Regions from separate parts of the Streptomyces sp. NPDC015125 genome, predicted to be linked through region 3. Evidence: riboswitches for the same ligand, from Rfam matches in the RefSeq annotation. Region 3 holds a riboswitch; each other region holds the start of a gene.
What was found. A riboswitch is a leader RNA that binds a small molecule or an ion and turns the genes downstream of it on or off. The one in region 3 is predicted to bind cobalamin.

Region 1 (5,355 bases), on a different contig from region 3:
CCAGCGTCAGCAGCAGACACAACAGGACGGCGGGCGCGGTGGTGCGCACAGCGGTCATCGGTCCCCCTGGGCGGCCGTGCCGATGGAGGCGATCCGGCCGGCCAGCGTGTCGACGGCCTGCGGGCCGGCGGGCACGCACTGTCCGTGCGAGGCGCCGGCCAGCTGCCGGAAGGCGAAGGTGTCACAGCCGGACTGGCCCATCACCAGCGCCAGGATGGGCACTTCGGGTTTCTCCTCGACGAGGGTGCTGAGCGTCCGCTCCACGCTCGCCGCACGCCGGCCCGCGCCGTCGTCCTGGTCGAGCAGGAGCACGATGGCCTTGTTGGCGGCCGGGGACTTCTTCATCGTGCGCAGGGCGCGGGTCAGCGCCTCCTCCATCGCGGCGCCGTGCTCGACCAGTTCGCCGCCGGCGATCCGGTCCAGCGCCGCCTTGCCCGGGGCCGGGTCGGCGCTGCCCGGCGGGACGAGCTCGCGCACCGCGTCGGCGTCGGCGGGGTGCGCGCGGTCCGGGAAGGCCCACAGGCCGTAGGTATGGCGCGGGCCGGCCATCTCCAGGGCGCGTCCGGCGGCGCTCAGGGCGACCGGGAGCTTGCCGCCGTCCGCCATGGAGGTGGAGGTGTCCATGAGGATCAGCACCTGGCTGGACTTCTGTGCCTTGTCGTAGCCGTCCAGCACCTGGGAGACCTGCTCCGGGCCGGCGGTGAAGGGCACGATCCGTCCGACGGGGTCGACGTCCGCGCGGCTGTCCCGCAGCGGTGAGCCCGGTGGGGGGCTCGCCTCCCGCACCCCGCGGTAGCCCTGCGCGGTGAGGGTGCGCTGCCCGCCGTCGGGGTCGCGCAGCCAGCCGGCGAAGCGCGCCACGGCGGCCTTTCGCACGGTGGCGTCCGTGGCGCCCTGCCAGTCGACGCGGACCAGGGGGTGGTCGAGCGCGGGGACGTTCTCGGGGTAGTAGGCGAGGTAGCGGTTGCGGAACGGGAGCGCGGACGGGCGGGCCGGGCAACTGCCGATGGCGTGGCCGAGGTTGTAGTCGGCGAGGGACTTCTCCGATACCAGGGGCGCGGACTTCGTGCGGTCGACGAAGCCGGCGGCGTCGCTGTCGGTGTCGGGCCGCAGCGAACACAGCAGTTCGGTGCTGCCCGCGTACTGGCTGCCCGGGGCGGAGAGCCGCTCCTCGGCCTGCCGGGCGAGGGTGAGGTCGGGCGCTCCCGTCGAGGTGCTGCCCGGGCCGTCGTGGGCGAGGTAGAGGCCGATGGTGTGCAGCAGCCCGGTGCCGGACAGCACCGGGCTGGGCCGCAGGAGTCTGAGGTCGTGGTGGGCGCCGTCGGTCCGGTCGAGCAACTCGGGCCAGGAGGCGTGGGCCGGATCGACGTCGGCCGGCCGCCGGTTCTCCGGGATGCCGACGACCAGGGGGGTGTAGGCGACGGGGGCGCTGTAGTGCAGGGTCGCCGGGGAGCCCGTGGCGGGCATACCGCGGCGGGCCTCGTAGTAGTCGGCGGTGGACTCGGGGATCCAGATGTCGGGCTGTGGTCCGGGCCGGTTGAGGGGGTCGATGCCCTTGTCGGCCGGCCGGGCCCTCCCGGTCCCCAGGGCCTCGCCCTGCCAGCGCTCGGCGGCGGCGAAGCCCTGGTCGACCTGGTCGCGGGCGGCGGAGTAGACGGTGATCTGGGCGCGGCGGCAGCCGTCGGGGAGGTCGCTCTCGCCGTTGAGGGGCCGGGTGTTGGTCTCGGACATCTCGTAGTCGAAGGCGGCCCGGCGCAGCGCGGGTTCGGCCTCGGGGGCGGTGAGCAGCCGCAGTTCGAGGGCGGGCGGACAGGGCGCCTCGCCGTGCGGGAGCCGGAGCAGGACGATGCCCGTGATGGCCGGTACGAAGATGATCGCCAGGATCAGCAGGAGTCGGGGCCAGTGCCGGAGTCGGGGCCAGTGCCGGAAGGACGACTTCAGCCGGCGGCGTAAGCGGATCCGCAGCGGGGTCGGCGGGCGGGCCTCGGGGGTGGCGAAGGACAGGATGACGTCGTCGACGGTGTTCTGCTTCGCCGAGCGCGGCTCCCAGACGTCGCCCATCGGGGTCCGCTCACCGGCCAGTTGTTCCTGCAGGGCCCGGACGAGGTCCTCGAAGGTGACGAACCGTTTGCCGGGAATGCCCCGTTCCAGGGTCCGGACCAGGGCGCGGTTGAAGACACTGCCCCCGGTGGGTTCCTCGCCGCTGAAGATCCGGCGGTTGGGCTGCGCGGCCATCAGCAGCGAGGTGGGGTTGCGGCAGGAGTGGAAGGCCTCGCTCGCATTGCCCGCGTAACAGCACTCCAGGACGATCACGATGCGGTCGGCCCGTGCGTTGTCCAGATAGGACAGCACCGTGTGCTGCCAGGAGACGGTCTTGTGACGCCGTTCCGAGGCGCCGACCATGAGGTGCAGATTGCCGCCGTCGCTGGCCACCCGGCCGTGGCCGGAGAAGTACACCAACAGCAGCCCGCGCGCCTCCTGGACGACGGTGTCCAGCGCCTGTTCCACCTCCCAGGGCTCCTGGGGCCGGCAGGTGACGACCTCGCCCTTGGTGAACAGATCGACGCCGGGGGCGAGCAGGGCCTGCTCCAGCTTCCGGACGTTGTCCTTCACCGCGGGCAGCGGGCGCAGCGTGCGGTAGTCGTCGACGCCGATCAGCAGCGCCCGGTTGACCTTGCCCCGTGCGTCGTATTCGGACATCCGGCTCAGTCCCCGTCGGTGCTGCCGCTCTCGTCCGCCGGGCTGCCGGGATCGGGGTGCCCGGGGGCCGCGGCGCCCGGGCCCGCGTCGCCGAGCGCGCACAGGTCCCCGTCACCGGCCCCGACCGCGACGGCGGGCCGCTCGCCGGTGTCGCGCTCCTCCCGGCGCCGTCGCAGCCACTCCTGCAGGGCGATGGTGAGGCTTTTGGTGATCTCGGCGGCGACGGCGCCGACGATGACCAGGATCAGGTCGTCGACGCCGACGGCCATGTCACCGGGGCCGTCGTCGCTCTCGTCCGCCGGCCGCGGCCGGAGCTGCCAGTCGTGGCCGTGCCGGTCCAGCCACGGCTCGCGCTCCAGCCAGGCCCTGAGGTCTTCGATGTCCTGGTCCGGATTGTTCGTGCCCGTGATCCTGAGGCGGATCTCGTGACGGTCAGCGCTCTGCGGCATCCCCCGGCCCCCTTCCGGCGGCCCCGTCGCCACCGTGCACCAGATAGTGACGTGAGATCAGGGGCGGGGGCAACCGTCTGTGACCTCGCTGCCACGCTGTGGCGTGCACCACAACGCGTGCCACAGGACAGCGTTGCAGGTCAAGGGCGAGTTGACGGGCATCGCGGGGCGTGGTGGACTGCCGGAGCCATTCGGCGACAGCTGAGGAAGTCCGGTGTGAATCCGGCGCGGTCCCGCCACTGTCACCGGGGAGCGTTCCTCCAGCGAAGGCCACGGTCCGCCTCGCGTACGTCCGATGACGTACGCAGGACTGGAAGGCCGGAGGATTTCGCCGATCCGGGAGCCAGGAGACTCTTGTCGCCGTCACGTCGAGCCAGGGCGCGGACCCTGAGTGAGGACACACCGCCATGCCCGGCCGCCCTTCGAGATCTCCACTGCCCGCCGCAGGGCCCCTTGGACACGCCCCAGCGGCGGTCTGACCCGATGCGCGGCGAACACGCGGGATATGCGTGCGGCGCGGCCCTCGGCTTTCTCGGCGACCTGATCGCGGCGGACCCGCGGCGCGGCCATCCGGTGGCCGCCTTCGGCCGGGCCGCGAGCGCCGTCGAACGCCGGCTGTGGCGCGATCACCGCGGCTACGGAGCGGCGCACGCCGTGCTGTGTGCGGGCGGTGCCGCCGCCGGTGCCGCACTGCTGGAGCGCACCGTACGGGCGGCCGCCCCGGCCCCTCTGCGCGACGGCGCCCGGATCGCGCTGACCGCGGCGACGGTCTGGGCCGTGCTGGGCGGCACCTCGCTCGGCCGCGAGGCGCGGGCCGTCGGTGGTGCGCTGACGGCGGGCGACCTGGACGTGGCGCGGGAGCGGCTGCCGCATCTGTGCGGCCGCGATCCCCAGGCCCTGGACGGGTCCCAGATGGCCCGCGCGGTGGTGGAATCGGTCGCCGAGAACACCTCGGACGCCGTGGTGGGCGCCCTCGTGTGGGGCGCGCTGGGCGGGGTGCCCGGCCTGGTGGCGTTCCGGGCGGTGAACACCCTGGACGCGATGGTGGGGCACAAGTCGCCGCGCCACCGCCGCTTCGGCTGGGCCTCGGCCCGGCTCGACGACCTCGCCGGCTGGCCCGGCTCCCGGCTGACCGCCGCCCTCACCGTGCTCGCGGGGCCCGACCGGCGCGGTGCGCTGCGGGCCTGGCGAGCGGACGGCGGCGCCCATCCGAGCCCCAACGCGGGCCCGGTGGAGGCGTCGTTCGCGGGTGCGCTGGGCGTACGGCTGGGCGGCACGCTGGCCTACGGCGGACGGGTGGAGCACCGGCCGCAGCTCAACGGCGGGGCGCCGCCGGTCGCGGTGCCCGACATCGAACGGGCCGTGCGGCTCTCGCGCCGGGTGGGCGTCCTTGCGCTGGCGACGACGGTGGCGGCGCGGCTGGCGGTCGGGGCGCTGCGACGGGCCCCGGTGGCCACCGCCCGCCCGGCCACGGGTGCGGTGACGCCCAGGACCGTGCGCGCACTGGCGCGTACGGCTCACGACAGCCGGAGGCCCGGCGCATGAGGAGGACCCGGTGAACGGGCGGTTCAAGGCATCGGGCGGAGCCGTCGGCGGTGGCCTGTTGGTGGCCGGTACGACGTCCGACGCGGGCAAGAGCGTGGTGACGGCGGGCATCTGCCGCTGGCTGGCCCGGCAGGGTGTGCGGGTGGCGCCGTTCAAGGCACAGAACATGTCGCTGAATTCGTTCGTCACCCGCGAGGGCGCGGAGATCGGACGGGCCCAGGCGATGCAGGCCGCCGCGGCGCGGGTGGAGCCGACCGCGCTGATGAACCCCGTCCTGCTCAAGCCCGGCAGCGACCGCAGCAGCCAGGTGGTGCTGCTGGGCAAGCCGGTGGGCGAGCTCAGTGCCCGGGGCTACCACGAGGGCCGCCAGGAGCAGTTGCTCGGCACGGTCACCGACTGCCTGGCGGAGCTGCGGCGTACCCACGACGCGGTGATCTGCGAGGGCGCCGGCAGTCCCGCCGAGATCAATCTGCGGCGTACCGACCTCGTGAACATGGGCCTGGCACGGGCCGCGCGGATCCCGGTGGTGGTGGTCGGTGACATCGACCGCGGCGGGGTGTTCGCCTCCTTCTTCGGCACCACCGCGCTGCTGTCCAAGGAGGACCAGGCGCTGGTCGCCGGCTATCTCGTCAACAAGTTCCGGGGCGATGTGACGCTGCTG
Region 2 (5,355 bases), on a different contig from region 3:
CCAGGTCGAGGGCGAGTTCGGCGCGTTCGGACTCGACCTTGTTGTCGGAGGCGTGGCGGCGCTGGCCGGGGCGCAGCGGGACACGGTCCAGGTAGGTGGTGTAGCCGACGAGGTCTTCGGCGGCGGCGAGGGCGCCGCGGGATTCGGGGGTCAGCCAGAGGGGGCCGGCCGGGCCGGTGCCGACGACGACCACCTCGCCGGGCCCGTCGGGTGAGGGGACCGACTCGCCGGTGCCGTCCGGCGATGCGGCTGTCTGGTCGCGGCTGTCGGGTGTCGCGGTCACCTCATCGGCGCCGACGGGCGATGCGGCCACCTCACCGAGGCCGGGCGACGCCACCGCCGCCGGCGGCAGGTCCGCGATGCGGCTCGGTACGACGCTGACCGAGAAGTACGGGACCGTCTCCGCGTCGATGTCCGCCAGCTTCCGGGTGCGCTCGCCGGACATCGTGGCGCGTTCGACGTAGTGGGCCTCGGGGAGGCGGCCGGAGCGTTCCATGGCGCGGCGGACGGTGGGGAAGGTGCGGCCCAGCTTCATGACGACGGCGGTGTCGGTGGAGGCCAGACGGGCGGTGAGTTCCTCCTCCGGGAGCGTGCCGGGGAGGATCGTCAGGACCTCGTCGGCCTCGGCGAGCGGCTTGCCCAGGCGGGCCGCGGCGGCGCTGATGGAGGTGACGCCGGGGATGACCTCGGTCGGGTAGCGGTGGGCCAGCCGCTTGTGCATGTGCTGGTAGGAGCCGTAGAAGAGTGGGTCGCCCTCGGAGATGACGGCGACGGTGCGGCCGGCGTCGAGGTGGGCGGCGAGGCGGGCCGCCGCGGACTCGTAGAACTCGTCCAGCGCGCCCCGGTAGCCGCCGGGGTGGTCGGTCGACTCGGTGGTGACCGGGTAGACCAGCGCCTCCTCGATGTGGTCGGCGCGGAGGTGCGCGGCGGCGATGGAGCGCGCGATCGAGCGTCCGTGCCGGGCACTGTGGTACGCGATGACATCGGCCCCGGCGATGACCTCGACCGCCCGGACCGTCATCAGGGACGGGTCGCCGGGGCCGAGGCCGACCCCGTAAAGGCGGCCCGGGCCGGCCGTTGTCGGGACGCTGCCGTCACCGGTTGCCTGCTGCTCGCTCACGCTTACTCTTCCTCGCTTGCCATGGCGTTGATCGCGGCCGCGGCCATGGCGCTGCCGCCACGGCGTCCGCGCACCACGAGGTGGTCCAGCTTCGACGGGTGGGCGATCAGCGCGTCCTTGGACTCGGCGGCGCCGATGAAGCCCACGGGTATGCCGATGACGGCGGCCGGGCGGGGCGCGCCTTCCTCGATCATTTCGAGGAACCGGAAGAGGGCGGTGGGGGCGTTGCCGAACGCGACCACGGCGCCTTCCATCCGGTCCCGCCACAGTTCCAGGGCCGCGGCGCTGCGGGTGGTCCCCGTCCGGGCGGCCAGCTCCGGGACCGAGGGGTCGGTGAGCGTGCACAGCACGTCGTTGTTCGCCGGCAGCCGCTTACGGGTGACGCCGCTGGCGACCATGTTGGCGTCGCAGAGGATCGGCGCACCGGCGCGCAGTGCCGCGCGGCCACGGGCCACCACCTCGGGGGTGAAGGCCAGATCGCGTACCAGGTCGACCATGCCGCAGGCGTGGATCATGCGAACCGTGACCTGGCTGACGTCGGCGGGCAGGCCGGCGAGGTCCGCCTCGGCGCGGATGGTGGCGAAGGACTGGCGGTAGATCGTCGCCCCGTCCTTCTCGTAGTCGAACGCGGTCACTCTGGCCTCGGGGGTGTCGGGTGCGGGAGGGCTCGGGTGGTTCGGGTGGTTCGGGTGGTGCACATGGCTTGGTGGTTCAGGTGGTTCAGGTGGTTCAGGTGGTTCACATGGCTTGGGTGGCTTGGGTGGTTCATGGGGCTTCGGGGTGGTGCAGGGGCTTCGGGGTGTTCATGGGGCCGGGGGCGAGGACGTTGCGGCGTGTGTGGAGGCGGAGGCGGTGCCTGAGGCGGGCGGTGCGGTGTCCGGCTCCACCAGTGCTACCCGGTAGCCCTCCGCCGTGGCCAGCACGTCGACCCAGGTGCCGTGCGGATGACCGCAGCGGCGTTCGCAGCCGGACCAGTAGACGGGGAGGCCGTCGGGGGCGGGGCCGGTGGGCGGTCCGGCCGGGACGGCCGCACCGGCGGTGAGCGCGGCCGTGGCGTCGGCGCGTACGTCGGTGCGGGACTTGGCGCAGCCGGGGCGGCCCGTACAGGCGCCGAGCCGGTGCCAGGGGGAGGCCGGGTCGGTGATCAGTCCGGCGGCGGTGAGCTCCGCCAGCCGGCGGGGTGCCGCGGCGGCCGGCAGTCCGGGCAGCACGATGCCGCGCCACGGGGTGAGGCGCAGTGCGCCGGAGCCGTCGCCTTCGGCGATCGCGGTCAGCAGCCGCCACTGGGCGACCGACAGCCGGCCCAGTGGCGCCAGGACCGAGAGCGCCCGGACGCCGTCGGGCCCCTCGACGATGCCGGGGGCGCCGGAGTCCGCGTACTGCGGGGCGTGCGGCGGGGAGGTGCGGGCGCCGGGTGCGGGCGCCTCGGCCACGTACGCGGCCTCGATGCCCGCCGACCGCAGTGCCTCCGCCACCTCCCGGGCCGTGAGCCGGTGCCCGTCCGGGAGTTCGCGGACCCGCCAGGCGCCGCTGCCGCTCGCCCCGGCGGCGGTCAGGAAGGCCCCGGCGGCGGTGAGCGCGGCGCGCGGTACGTCCGGGCCGGCGATCCGCAGCGCCGCCGGATCGTCGCCGACCCGCAGCAGGGCGCTGCCGACCGGGCCGGGCCGGCCCCTGTCCGCTTCCGCTTCCGCTTCCGCTTCCGCTTCCGCTTCCGCTTCCGCTTCCGCTCCCGCTCCCGCTTCCGTTCCCGCTTCCGCTCCCGGTTCCGCTCCCGCTTCTGCGAGCAAGCTCACATCTCCGCCGAGCGCCGCCACATCGCCCCGCCCGTCGTCCAGAACGAACAGGAAACGGCCCGAGAGGGCGGTCGCCCACTCGCTCGCACAGAGCAGTGTGTCCAGCTCACGGGCCCACCGCCGCACGTCAGGAGGGGTGTGCCGGTCCAGTCCGGCGAGCGGGGAGGCAAGGATGTTGCGGATGCGTTCATGGCGCTCGGAGGGCAGTAGACCCGCGTCGCGCAGCAGAGCGGCGAGGCGGCCGCCGCAGCCCTCCGCAAGGCCGCGGAGCTCGACGTTGCCGCGGGAGGTGAGGGAGAGGTGACCGTCGCCGAGCAGCTCTGCGGCGTCGGCCAAGACGGCCGCCTGACGGTCCGTCAAATCCCCGGCCGGCAGCCGGACGCGGGCGAGGTGGCCGTCGGCGGCCTGGTGCAGCCGCAGCGCTCCCGGGCAGGCGTCACCGCGGGCGCGCAGCGGCGGTGCGGCGGCCTGGGGCCGTGTCGAGGGGGAGGGCGGCATGGCCGCGAGCATACCCACGGGGGTGGGCACCGATCCGGGCCGGATCCGGCCGTGCACCCGGCCCGCCGCGTGCGCGCCCCCGTCCTGCCGCGGGTTGCCCGGAGGCCCGCTTACCTCGCCCGCCCATAGCCCTTACTATGCAGGTCGGTGGGTCGGCTGGCCCACCGGACGCCAGCGACGGCGCAGGGTCCACGACCCTGGGGAGGAAGCCCGGTGAGAATCCGGCGCGGTCCCGCCACTGTGAACCCGGCAACTGCCGGGCGAGCCAGGAACTCCCGCCGTCCTTACGACCACCCGGGGCGCGGACACCCCGAGGAAGGCCTGCGCTCGCATGCTTCTGCTGCTGTCGACCTCCGACACCGACCTGCTCAGTGCCCGCGCGGCCACGGGCCCGGTGCCGTACCGGCTCGCCAACCCCTCCCGTCTCGACGTCGCCGAGCTTCCTGCCCTGCTGGAGGGCTGCGACCTCGTCGTCGTACGCCTCCTCGGGGGCATCCGCGCCTGGGAGGAGGGCCTGGAGGTGCTGCTCGCCGAGGACCAGCACCGGCCGGTCGTCGTCCTCACCGGTGAACAGGCCCCCGACGCCCAGCTCATGGAGCAGTCGACGGTCCCGGTCGGCATCGCGGCCGAGGCGCACGCCTACCTCGCGCACGGCGGGCCCGCCAACCTCGACCAGCTCGCCCGCTTCCTCTCCGACACGGTGCTGCTGACCGGCCACGGCTTCGAGCCGCCGGAGCCCGCCCCGTCCTGGGGCCCGCTGGGGTGGGAGGCCCGCAACGAGACCGGCCCGCTGGTCGCCGTGCTCTACTACCGCGCCCACCACATGAGCGGGAACACCGGCTTCGTACGGACCCTGTGCGAGCAGATCGAGGCGGCGGGTGGTCGGGCCCGCCCGCTGTTCGTCGCCTCCCTCCGCGCCCCCGAGCCGGAACTGATCGAGGAGCTGCGGGCCGCCGACGCCCTGGTCACCACGGTCCTCGCCGCAGGTGGCACCAAGCCCGCCGAGGCGTCCGCCGGCGGCGACGACGAGTCCTGGGACGCGGGTGCGCTGGCCGCCCTCGACGTACCGATCCTGCAGGCCCTGTGCCTGACCGGGCCGCGCAGCGCCTGGGAGGAGAACGACGAGGGCCTCTCACCGCTGGACGCCGCCTCACAGATCGCCGTCCCCGAGTTCGACGGCCGGCTGATCACCGTTCCGTTCTCCTTCAAGGAGGTCGACGAGGACGGTCTGCCGGTGTACGTCGCGGACCCCGAGCGCGCCGCCCGGGTCGCCGGGATCGCCGTCCGCCACGCCCGGCTGCGCCACATCCCGGCCGCGGACAAGCGGCTCGCCCTGGTGCTGTCGGCGTACCCGACCAAGCACTCCCGGATCGGCAACGCGGTCGGCCTGGACACCCCGGCCAGCGCCGTGGCCCTGCTGCGCCGGCTGCAGGCCGACGGTTACGACTTCGGCAGCGAAGAGGTCCCGGGCCTGGTGTCCGGCGATGGCGACGAGCTGATCTACGCCCTCATCGAGGCCGGCGGCCACGACCAGGAGTGGCTCACCGAGGAGCAGCTCGCCCGCAACCCGGTCCGCATCCCGGCCGCCGACTACAAGCGCTGGTACGCCACGCTCCCGCAGGAGCTCCGGGACTCGGTCGAGGAGCACTGGGGGCCGCCGCCCGGCGAGATGTTCGTCGACCGGAGCCGCAACCCCGACGGCGACATCGTGCTGGCCGCCCTGCGCCGCGGCAATCTCCTGATCCTCATCCAGCCGCCGCGCGGCTTCGGCGAGAACCCGATCGCGATCTACCACGACCCCGATCTGCCGCCCTCGCACCACTACTTGGCGGCGTACCGCTGGATCGCGGCCTCCGCGGACGACGGCGGGTTCGGCGCGGACGCCATGGTCCACCTGGGCAAGCACGGCAACCTGGAGTGGCTGCCCGGCAAGAACGCCGGCCT
Region 3 (5,355 bases):
GGGTGTCGACCGCTTCCTTGCCGCCGTTGACGACATTGAGGACGCCCGGCGGGAGACCTGCCTCCACGAACAGTTCGGCGAGCCGGAGCGGTACCGAGGGGTCCCGTTCCGACGGCTTGAGGATGAAGGAGTTGCCGCAGGCCAGGGCGGGGGCGGCCTTCCACAGCGGAATCATCGCCGGGAAGTTGAACGGGGTGATGCCGGCGGTGACGCCGATGGGACTGCGCAGGGAGTGCACGTCGATCCCGCCGCCGGCGTTGTCGGTGAACTCGCCCTTGAGCAGATGCGGGATGCCGGCGGCAAATTCGACGACCTCCAGTCCGCGTTGCAGGTCTCCGTGGGCGTCGGCCACCGTCTTGCCGTGCTCGGACGACAGCAGTCGGGCGAGTGACTCACGTTCCGCGTCGACCAGTTGGAGGAATTTCAGCAGCACTCGGGCTCGGCGCTGCGGATTCCGATCGCCCCACTCGCGCTGGGCCTCGGCGGCATCGGCGATCGCCGCCTCGGTCTCGGCGCGGCCGGCGAGCGGGACACGTGCCTGCACCTCACCGGTGTTGGGATCGTACACATCGCCGTACGTCCCCGAGGTGCCCGGGGTGTGCTTGCCGCCGATGAAATGTGCCAGTTCACGGACCATGAAAGCCTGCTCTCCGTCAGGTGAGTCCGGGGATGGCGCGCCGGCCCGGCACGGACGCCGGACGACGTGCGCGCGGGCAGCGCGAGAAGCGCAGGGCTGGGCGACCGTCAGCCGTCGGTGATCGGTAGCCGTTGGTTTCGCCGGTCGAGGGCGTGGGTGCACACCGGTGCCATGCGTGTCTGCTCCATCCTCGTGGACAACACGGAACACCCCGCGGCCGGTATCCTGACTCCCGGATCAGCACACGCTCCCCGGCCTTCCCGACGGACTTCTCCGTCAGTGGCCGGTCTTGTTCGGGGAGCGCATTCCCCGGTCACAGTGGCGGGACCGCGCCGGATTCACACCGGCTTCCCTGCACCGCGGGCCTTGCCCCGAACATATAGTTGGACGTCCTAGTAAGTCCACCCCGCCACGGACCGCACGCTGAAATCCGCACCCAGGACACCGGCGGCCACCGCGTGTTTCCGGCAGCCGAACGCGCCGTCAGACGTCCGGTTCAGTGGTCGGGTACGGCACGAACGTGCCGCTGTTCTCGTCCACCGCTAGCCGGCGGTCCAGCGGTGGTACCGCCCGCTGCGGGCAGTCGGTGCGTCCGCAAATGCGGTAGCCCATGCCGATCGGGGTGGCGGCGGAGGCGTTGTCGATGATCGAGACGGTCACCACGGCCTTTGCGATGGAGGAGATCCTCTACGAGCCGCGCGAGCACAGCGCGGGCCTCAACGCCGACCGCTGGGACTACCTCTTCAGCCTGATAGACCTTTGCGCACCGCCCGGACTTCTCGCTCGCCGACCGGACGAAGGTCACCATGACCTCGCCCTTCCTGCGGGCCTACACCTACGACCAGGGCTGAGGGTGCCCGGATCGCCACCGGGCCGAGGGGCCCATCGGGCGTGCGGAACGGGGCGTGGAACGGACCAATGGAGCCGTTCCGCGCCCTGTCGCGGGTGAATCCCGTCGCGCCGGTGTCTCAACTCACAGTCCGGCATGTGAACAGAGGTGTCCGATACGGGCACCACGTCCTACGCTGGCCGGGCAATTGGTTCGCCCCGTCCGCCAGACGGGCCGCGTCGTAAGAGGGAACCCGGTGAGAATCCGGGACTGCCCCGCAGCGGTGAGTGGGAACGACCGCCGTCATACGCACTGGATCCGGGCCGCGGATCCGGGAAGCGACGGCCAGTAGGTGCCCGCCGGAAGACTCCGGCAGGCGCGCCCGCGAGTCCGAAGACCTGCCCGTTGCCCGTGCACACCCCATGTGTGGACGGATATCCCGGTGACCTCGAGGGCGGGTCGGCGTACATACCAGGCGGACACGTGCGTCGCGAGTGCACCGTGGATCCGTCCGGTTCGTCATCCCTTCGCGTGCCTCGTTCCGTCTCCGGGACTTTCAGGAAACGTATCCGCGAAGGAGAGTTCCGTGACAGCGAAGCCCGCAGCCGCGGCAGCACGGGCCACCGTGTACGGCTACCCCCGCCAGGGACAGCACCGGGAACTGAAGAAGGCGATCGAGGGCTACTGGAAGGGCCGCGTCACCGCGGACACCTTGCTGGAGACCGCCAAGGACCTGCGCCGTTCGAACTGGCAGCAACTGGCCGATACCGGCATCCACGAGGTGCCCACCGGTGACTTCTCGTACTACGACCATGTGCTGGACACCAGCGTCATGGTCGGTGCTGTCCCGGACCGCCACCGCGACGCCGTCGCGGCCGACGCCCTCGACGGCTACTTCGCGATGGCCCGCGGCACCCAGGACGTCGCGCCGCTGGAGATGACCAAGTGGTTCGACACCAACTACCACTATCTCGTCCCCGAACTCGGCCCGGACACCGTCTTCACCGCCGACTCGGCCAAGCAGGTCGCCGAGCTCAAGGAAGCCCTCGCACTCGGCCTCACCGCCCGGCCGGTCCTCGTCGGGCCGGTCACCTACCTCCTGCTCTCGAAGCCCGCGCCCGGGGTGGCCGCCGACTTCGAGCCGCTGACCCTCCTGGACCGGCTGCTGCCGGTCTATGCCGAGGTGCTCGCGGACCTGCGCGCCGCCGGGGCCGAGTGGGTGCAGCTCGACGAGCCCGCCCTCGTCCAGGACCGCACCCCGGCCGAACTCAACGCCGCCGCGCGCGCCTACCGCGACCTGGGCGCCCTCACCGACCGTCCGAAGCTGCTGGTCGCCTCGTACTTCGACCGGCTCGGCGACGCCCTGCCCGTCCTGGCCAAGGCGCCGGTGGACGGTCTGGCACTCGACTTCACCGACGCGGCCGCCGCCAACCTCGACGCGCTGGCGGCCGTCGGCGGACTGCCGGGCAAGCGCCTGGTCGCGGGCGTGGTCAACGGCCGCAACATCTGGATCAACGATCTGGAGAAGTCGCTGTCCACCCTCGGCACCCTGCTCGGCCTCGCCGACCGGGTGGACGTGGCCGCCTCCTGCTCGCTCCTGCACGTGCCGCTGGACGCCGCCGTCGAGCGCGACATCGACCCGCAGATCGTCCGCTGGCTGGCCTTCGCCAAGCAGAAGACCGCAGAACTGGTGACGCTCGCGCGGGGCCTGTCCCAGGGCACCGACACCATCGCCGCCGAACTCGCCGCGAACCGCGCCGACCTGGCCTCCCGTGCGAACTCCGCGATCACCCACGACCCGGCGGTGCGCGCTCGGGCCGCCGCCATTACCGACGCCGACGGCCGCCGCTCCGCGCCGTACGCCAACCGGGCCGCCGCCCAGAGTGCCCACCTCGGGCTGCCACTGCTGCCGACCACCACCATCGGCTCGTTCCCGCAGACCACCGAGCTGCGCACCGCCCGCGCCGATCTGCGGGCCGGACGGATCGACACGGCCGGCTACGAGGACCGGATCAAGGACGAGATCCGCGAGGTCCTCTCCTTCCAGGAGAAGGCCGGGATCGACGTGCTGGTGCACGGCGAGCCCGAACGCAACGACATGGTGCAGTACTTCGCCGAGCAGCTCACCGGCTACCTCGCCACCCGGCACGGCTGGGTCCAGTCCTACGGCACCCGCTACGTCCGCCCACCGGTCCTGGCCGGGGACATCTCCCGCCCCGAGCCGATGACGGTGCCCTGGACCTCCTACGCACAGGCGCAGACCGACCGGCCGGTCAAGGGCATGCTCACCGGCCCGGTCACCATGCTCGCCTGGTCCTTCGTCCGCGACGACCAGCCGCTGGGCGAGACCGCACGGCAGGTGGCCCTCGCCCTGCGCGACGAGGTGGCTGACCTGGAGGCTGCGGGAACGTCGGTCATCCAGGTCGACGAGCCCGCGCTGCGCGAGACCCTGCCCCTGCGCGCCGCCGACCACGCCGCGTACCTGGCCTGGGCGACCAAGGCGTTCCGCCTGTCCACCAGCGGGGTACAGGACCGCACCCAGGTCCACACCCACATGTGCTACGCGGAGTTCGGCGACATCGTGCAGGCCATCGACGATCTGGACGCGGACGTCATCAGCCTGGAGGCCGCCCGCTCCCACATGCAGGTCGCCCGGGAACTGGCCGCACACGGCTACCCCCGCGAAGCCGGCCCCGGTGTCTACGACATCCACTCCCCGCGCATCCCGAGCCCCGAGGAGGCAGCTGCCCTGCTCCGCAAGGGACTTGAGGCCATCCCCGCCGAGCGCCTCTGGGTCAACCCGGACTGCGGCCTGAAGACCCGCGGCTGGCCCGAGACCCGCGCTTCGCTGGAGAACCTGGTCGCGGCGGCCCGTACCGTCCGAACGGAGCTCGCCGGCTCCTGATTCCGCCGACGGCCGGGAGGGAACGCAGCCGCGCCTCCCGGCCGTCCCGGGCCGCCATGCAGCTGCGCGAGGGAGATCCCACGTTGAGAAGACAACCTCAGCACGTTGTCATCGACGGCATCCCGATGGTCGCCATGGCACCCCGCGACACCTACGTCACGCGCGAAAAATATCCGGCCGCACGTACCCCGGCACCCGAAATGCGACTTGCGGTTCCGATGAACGGGAAGGGCGCCGCTGACCAATAATCCAGGGCCGACCCGACCCAGAGTTCGTGTTGCTGCACACATAACCCGGTTCCGCACAGACGTTGCTGAAGTGCGATGTGCGCCACCGGGTAATTCGCGGTGCCTCCACACATTTCCCGGCATTGCGCACGCCGCAACATTCTGCGCTGCCCGGTGTCCATAGAACTGTTCGGGGCCTCCTGGCCTCGGCCCCCGCGGCCAGCGGCGGTCCGTGCAGGAAGGAATTCAGTATCCGGCCGCCCTCGAACCCCGCAAGCGGCTCACTGGTGCAGTTCGAGATTCTGGTAGATCTCCGTCGTCACCTTGGAGAAATTCATGGTCATGAAATGGATGCCTGGAACGTCCTCAGCGATCAGGCGGCGGCACATCTCGGTGGCGTGGTCGATGCCGAGCGCCCTGACCGCCTTGGGGTCGTCCTCGGCTGCGAGCATCCGCTCGGCGAGTTGTGGCGGGAAGGCAGCGGTGCTGAGGCTGGGGATGCGGCGCAGCGAGCGGATCGTGGTGACCGGCATGATCTCCGGGATGACCGGCGTTGCACAGCCGGCGCCCGCCACCCGGTCGCGCAAACGCAGGTAGTTGTCGACGTCGAAGAACATCTGGGTGATCGCGTAGTCGGCTCCGGCCCGGCACTTGTCGACGAAGTGGCGGATGTCGCTGTCCCGGTCGGGCGAGCGCGGGTGCATCTCGGGGAACGCCGCGACCCCCACACAGAAGTTGCCGGACTCCTTGATCAGCT
Region 4 (5,355 bases), on a different contig from region 3:
ATGAGTCCGGAGGAGATACCCGTCGGCATTCTCACCGCCCTGGTCGGCGGCCCGTTTTTCCTGTGGTTGATGCGGCGGAGGGCGGCTCGGTGACGAACAGCACGATTGCGGCGGCAGGCGCGCTCGACGCCCAGGAGGTCTCCGTCGTGGTGAACGGCAAACCCCTGGTCCACCAGGCGTCCCTGCACGTGGCACCCGGTGAGATGCTGGCGCTCGTGGGCCCCAACGGGGCCGGCAAGTCGACGCTGCTGCGCACGTTCTACCGGGCGCAGCGCCCCACGTCCGGCCGCGTCTTGCTGGACGGCACGGACGTCTGGCGGATGCCCGGCAAACGGCTCGCGCAGCGGCTGGCGGCCGTCCTCCAGGAAACCGCCGGGGACTTCGAGCTCACCGTGTACGACGTGGTCGCCATGGGCCGCACGCCTCACAAGCGGGCCTTCGCGGGCGATGACGCGGACGACCGCGACATCATCCTGCGAGCGCTGGAGGAACTGCACGTCGGTGCCCTGGCACACGCACCGTTCGACCACCTCTCGGGCGGGGAGAAGCAGCGGGTCCTGATCGCCCGTGCGCTCGCACAGCGCACGGGCACGATGGTGCTGGACGAGCCGACCAACCACCTGGACCTGCGCCATCAGCTCGATGCGCTGCGGCTCGTCCGAAGGCTCGGCGTCACCGCCGTCGTCGCGCTGCACGACCTCAACCTGGCCGCTTCCTTCTGTGACCGGATCTGTGTGATGGACGGCGGCCGTGTGGTCGCGGCCGGAACCCCGGCGGAGGTGTTCACCCCCGCGCTTCTGGCCGAGGTCTACCGCGTCGAGGCGGAGGTGACCGAGCACCCGCGCACCGGCGTGCCGCACATCACGGTGCTTCCCGGCGTGGATTCGGCGGGCAACGACGGCCCGAACGGAGGAAGGCAGGCCGGACAAAGAGGGTGATCGCAGGAGAAGGTCTCCAGGAGATCTCGAACGTCGCAGTCGGGCACGGCCTCCATCACCGGGCGTATCCGGGACCGCACCTCCGCCGACGCTGTCCCCGTGCCAAAAACTCCCCCGCCTTGCCCTTGAGAAGAGGAACGTAGGCCACCGGCTCCCCCAAGCTCGGCACGCAGTTGGCCAGTTGAAGTACCCATGACTCCTCTCAGAGTGACGCATCGTCCCCCTACCCGACAGAGTCTCGAATCAGCCATCCCGGCTCACAGCGGAGAGTCAAGGTCTGGTTCACGCAATGCGCGCCACCTTGTCTACTCTGGACCGGCAGCTGGTTCGCCCCGCCCGCCAGACGGGGTGTCGCAAGAGGGAACCCGGTGGGAGTCCGGGACTGCCTCGCAGCGGTGAGTGGGAACGACCGCCGTCATGAAGCACTGGGCACGCAGGTGACCCGGGAAGCGACGGCCAGTAGGTGTCCCGCCCTTCGGGATGTGCCCACGAGTCCGAAGACCTGCCACTGCTCGTGCGGGGTGTGATCACCGCGCACGGATCCACGCGTCCCGGCGGCGGGACCGCTGAGCGAGTGGTGTGTTCCACCCGGCCCTGCGTATGACGGGGACGGGCGGGCCCGCGCCCCGTTCGCGGCCCGGCGCCGGCCCTCACGACGACTCGCGAAGGAGAGTTTCGTGCCCGGCGAACCGAGCATTCCCGCCATCCCCTCCCCCGGAGCGCCCCACCCCAGCGGGCCCTGTGTCCTGCTCAAGCACGGTGAGATCTTCCTCAAGGGCCGCAACCGGCACCTGTTCACCGAGCGGCTGCACGACAATCTCCGCGGCGCCCTGCGCGGTATCGGCGGTTCCACATGGATCAAGGCCGGCCAGAACGTCACCGTGCTCGGCGGCGAGGTCCCCTTGGAGGACCTCGTGGAGCGCGCCCGGCGGGTGATCGGGTTCAACTCGGTGGAGCCTGCCCTGCGCGTTCCGAGCACCGTGTCGGACATCACCGGGACGGCCGTGGAGGCGCTCGCCGCCGCTCGCGCGGAACGGCCCGGAATCAGTTTCGCCGTGCGGGTCAAGCGGCGGAACAAGAGCTTCGAGATGACCTCCTCGCAGTTCGAGCGCTTTCTCGGGGCCCGCGTCCGGGAAGCCCTCGGTCCCCTGCCGGTGAACCTCTCCAGCCCCGACGTACTGGTCTCGGTCGAGATCGACCACAAGGAGAGCTACGTCTCCTGGAGCCGCCATCAGGGACCGGGCGGACTGCCCGTGGGCTCCAGCGGACGCGCCCTGGTGCTGCTCTCCGGCGGCTACGACTCACCGGTAGCGGCCCACCGGGCCATGCGCCGCGGCCTGCACTGCGACTTCGTGCACTTCACCGGCGCTCCGTACACGAACGCCGCTTCCGTGTACAAGGCTTACGCCCTCGCCCGTGAGCTCAATCGGTACCAGCCCGGTGGGCAGCTGCATGTCATCGCACTCGGCCACGCCCAGAAGCAGCTGGCCATCGCGGGGGCCGGCCGGCTCCAGGTCGTCGCGCAGCGACGGCTGATGGTCCGCGCCGCTTCCGCGCTGGCGGGCCGGACCCGGGCGGAGGCACTGGTGACGGGTGACAGCCTGGGGCAGGTGGCCAGCCAGACCCTGGCGAACATGGCGGCCGTCGACGAGGCGGCAACCCTGCCGGTGCTGCGGCCGCTGGTCGGCTGGGAGAAGCAGGAGATCATCGACGAGGCCCGGTCCCTCGGCACCGCGGAGATCTCCGTGCTGCCGGACGAGGACTGCTGCAAGCTCCTCGCACCGCCCCGGGTCACCCTTCGCGCCGGGCTGACCGGCCTGCTCTCGGTGGAGAAGCGACTCGACCTGGACGACCTGGTGGACGGTCTGCTGAGTGACGTCCAGGTCATGTACCCGGGTAACTCCGGCGAGGAGGCGGAGCCCGGCGCGGCCGTTCCCGCGGGGGCCGGCTGCCACGCCGGTCAGGTTGACGGCCGGCCGAGCAGCGAGCGGGGCCGCGAGTCCAGGATCGCTTCGGCCTCGTCGCTGATCGCGCGGACCACGTCGGCGGCCGGGCGGATGCCGTCGACGAAGGATGCCGACTGACCGTAGATGACCTCGCTCGTGTCGGGGTCGGGCGGGGCCCCGAAGGGGTTGGCTCCTTCCTCGGGCCTGAGTTCCTCCGCGCGGTCCCGCAGCGTTGATTCGCGCTCCGACCACTCGTCGGTGAAGCGGTTGCGGCGGACGCGTTCGCCGATACCTGCGGGCCACGGCAGTCCTGACACGATGTCGTAGGCCCGTGTCCACACGGTGTCGCCGCCGTCGCTCTCGACGATCAGGCGTTTGTGGATGTCGTGCACCTCGACCGCCTCGGGTGTCGCGAGGAACGCCGTGCCCAGCCAGGCGCCGTCCGCACCGGCGGTGAGGACCGCCGCGAGCGTTCGGCCGTCGCCGATGCCGCCTGCGGCCAGCACCGGGACATCGGGGTACCTCCGCACGATCCCGGTCAGGAACGGCAGCAGGCCCAGCATCCCGGTGTGGCCGCCGGCCTCGTTCCCCTGCGCCACGAGGACATCGGCCCCTGCGGCAACGGCCGCCTCGGCGTCCTCGTAGTTCTGGACCTGGCACATCACGCGGGCTCCCGCGTCCTTGGCCCGGGCAAGCCACGGCTGGGGATCGGCGAACGACAAGGCGACGGCCGCCGGCCGCTCCTCCAGTGTGGCGTCGAACAGCGGCTCGGTGAAAGGGAGGAACGGCGTGATGAACCCGACCGCGAACGGCCGGTCCGTCGTGGCACGGATGGTCGCGATCTCCGCACGGATCCAGTCGGGCCCCTTCCGGGGATGCGTGCCCCCGAAACAGCCGAGTGCGCCGGCGGCGGAGACCGCGGCAGCCAGCGTGCCGCCGCTGTGCAGGGCCATGGGAGCCGACATCACCGGATGGGCAAGACCGAACATCTCGGTGAATCTCGTCTGAAACATGGACGAACACTAGCGGATTCACGAAATACCGACGGCGGCATGTCCGATGGGCAGGGAGGGCGGAGCGATCCGGGCCGGTGCGGCGGTTTGCGCCGGCCCGGGGTGCCCTGCACGAGGGGGACGTATGCGGGGGGACGTATGCGGGGGGGGGGACATATGCGGGGGGGGGGACGCATACGAGGGGACGCATGCGAGGGGGCGAGGGCGTCTCCTCCTGTGCCGGCTGCCCGGGCGGGAATCGGTGGGCGACCCATCGGTGACCGAAACCTGCGGGAGGTCCTGTGGCCCGACCGTGAAGACATGGCCTCGAACCGCCCCGATACTCGGCTGGGCCCCGACCGACTACAGGTTCCGGCTCCGGGTCCGATGACACATCGGACCCGGAGTGGCGGACGCCCGGCCCCGAAGGCGGATGATGCGCCCCCGACTCAAGTCCGATGTGCTGTACGTGCCGACCCCCGACGGCGTCCACGTCTTCGGCGCCGGTGCCGACCTCGCCCTGCGCGGCAGGTCCGCCTACCAGTGGCTGGACCGGCTCGCGCCCTACCTCGACGGTTCGGTCGAACTCGACGACCTGGTCGGGCGGCTGCCCGAAGACAAGCGGCAGGTCGTGCACGCCCTCGTGGGTCAATTGCACGCCGCCGGCTGCCTCATCGATGCGCGGGCGGATCTCCCGCACCGGCTCACACGGCGGGAGCTGGAGACATACGCATCCGAGATCGCGTTCATCGAGTACCACGGTGACTCCGCGGCGCGGCGGTTCGAGACCTACCGCGACAGCGAGATGGTGGTGATGGGCGCGGGCCCCGTGTTCGTCTCGCTGGTCTGCTCGGCGCTGCGCTCCGGGGTGCGGAACCTGCGAGCCGTTCGTACCGAGGAGCCCGTCACCCACACCGAGCGCCTGGCGGAGCTCACGGCCGAAGCCGCCGTACGCGATCCGGTGCAGACCCTACGTCACATCCTTTATGACGAAGGGGATTTGGACCGGCTCATCGGTCAGGCGAAAGCGGTGCTCCACATCGCGGACGGTACCGCCGTCGACCGGGCCATGCGGCTCGACGAGCTGTGCCGGGAGACAGGCACGCTGCTGGTGCAGGGGCTGGTGGTGGACGATGTCGCGTGGCTGGGGCCGGCCGGAGCCGCCTGGCGGTCGGCATGGCTGCGGCTCGACGCCCGCGGACCGTTCCGGCCGAACGCCTTCCTCACCGGACCCGCCGCCGCGGTGGTCGCCTCGCACCTGGGTCTGGCGGCGTTCACGGCACTCACCGGGATCGCCGACGGCAAGGGTGCCGCGGACGGTGCACGGAAGGTGACACGGATCGATCTGGAGACCCTGCGCACCTCCACGCATACGCCCCTGCCCCACCCGGCGGCAGCCCCCGCCCAGGCGGAGACGCGGGAGGAGTTCACGCGGCGCCTCGAACGGCTCTGCGCCACGGCACCGCTGGACGACCACAC

Region 1: another riboswitch for cobalamin. It lies ahead of ACF088_RS26470 (cobalamin biosynthesis protein); the one in region 3 lies ahead of metE (5-methyltetrahydropteroyltriglutamate--homocysteine S-methyltransferase).
Region 2: another riboswitch for cobalamin. It lies ahead of cobN (cobaltochelatase subunit CobN); the one in region 3 lies ahead of metE (5-methyltetrahydropteroyltriglutamate--homocysteine S-methyltransferase).
Region 4: another riboswitch for cobalamin. It lies ahead of thiI (tRNA uracil 4-sulfurtransferase ThiI); the one in region 3 lies ahead of metE (5-methyltetrahydropteroyltriglutamate--homocysteine S-methyltransferase).

The regions. Positions count from the first base shown of each region.
Region 1 covers NZ_JBIBVF010000014.1:146,486-151,840, reverse strand. The annotation lists gene ACF088_RS26485 (extracellular solute-binding protein) at 1-58, opposite strand, end outside; gene ACF088_RS26480 (caspase family protein) at 55-2,700, opposite strand; gene ACF088_RS26475 (hypothetical protein) at 2,706-3,149, opposite strand; cobalamin riboswitch at 3,352-3,503, shown strand; gene ACF088_RS26470 (cobalamin biosynthesis protein) at 3,633-4,694, shown strand; gene ACF088_RS26465 (cobyric acid synthase) at 4,705-5,355, shown strand, end outside.
Region 2 covers NZ_JBIBVF010000018.1:79,192-84,546, reverse strand. The annotation lists gene ACF088_RS29445 (precorrin-2 C(20)-methyltransferase) at 1-1,120, opposite strand, end outside; gene ACF088_RS29440 (precorrin-8X methylmutase) at 1,123-1,755, opposite strand; gene ACF088_RS29435 (cobalamin biosynthesis protein CobG) at 1,924-3,411, opposite strand; cobalamin riboswitch at 3,579-3,705, shown strand; gene cobN (cobaltochelatase subunit CobN) at 3,743-5,355, shown strand, end outside.
Region 3 covers NZ_JBIBVF010000002.1:218,426-223,780, reverse strand. The annotation lists gene ACF088_RS06000 (CoA-acylating methylmalonate-semialdehyde dehydrogenase) at 1-637, opposite strand, end outside; cobalamin riboswitch at 835-1,021, opposite strand; partial or broken gene ACF088_RS05995 (short-chain fatty acyl-CoA regulator family protein) at 1,121-1,282, opposite strand; partial or broken gene ACF088_RS05990 (malate synthase A) at 1,272-1,473, shown strand; cobalamin riboswitch at 1,659-1,887, shown strand; gene metE (5-methyltetrahydropteroyltriglutamate--homocysteine S-methyltransferase) at 2,053-4,371, shown strand; gene metF (methylenetetrahydrofolate reductase [NAD(P)H]) at 4,880-5,355, opposite strand, start outside.
Region 4 covers NZ_JBIBVF010000005.1:53,424-58,778, forward strand. The annotation lists gene ACF088_RS14485 (FecCD family ABC transporter permease) at 1-93, shown strand, start outside; gene ACF088_RS14490 (ABC transporter ATP-binding protein) at 63-938, shown strand; cobalamin riboswitch at 1,245-1,463, shown strand; gene thiI (tRNA uracil 4-sulfurtransferase ThiI) at 1,616-3,022, shown strand; partial or broken gene ACF088_RS14500 (NAD(P)H-dependent flavin oxidoreductase) at 3,025-3,897, opposite strand; gene ACF088_RS14505 (hypothetical protein) at 4,313-5,355, shown strand, end outside.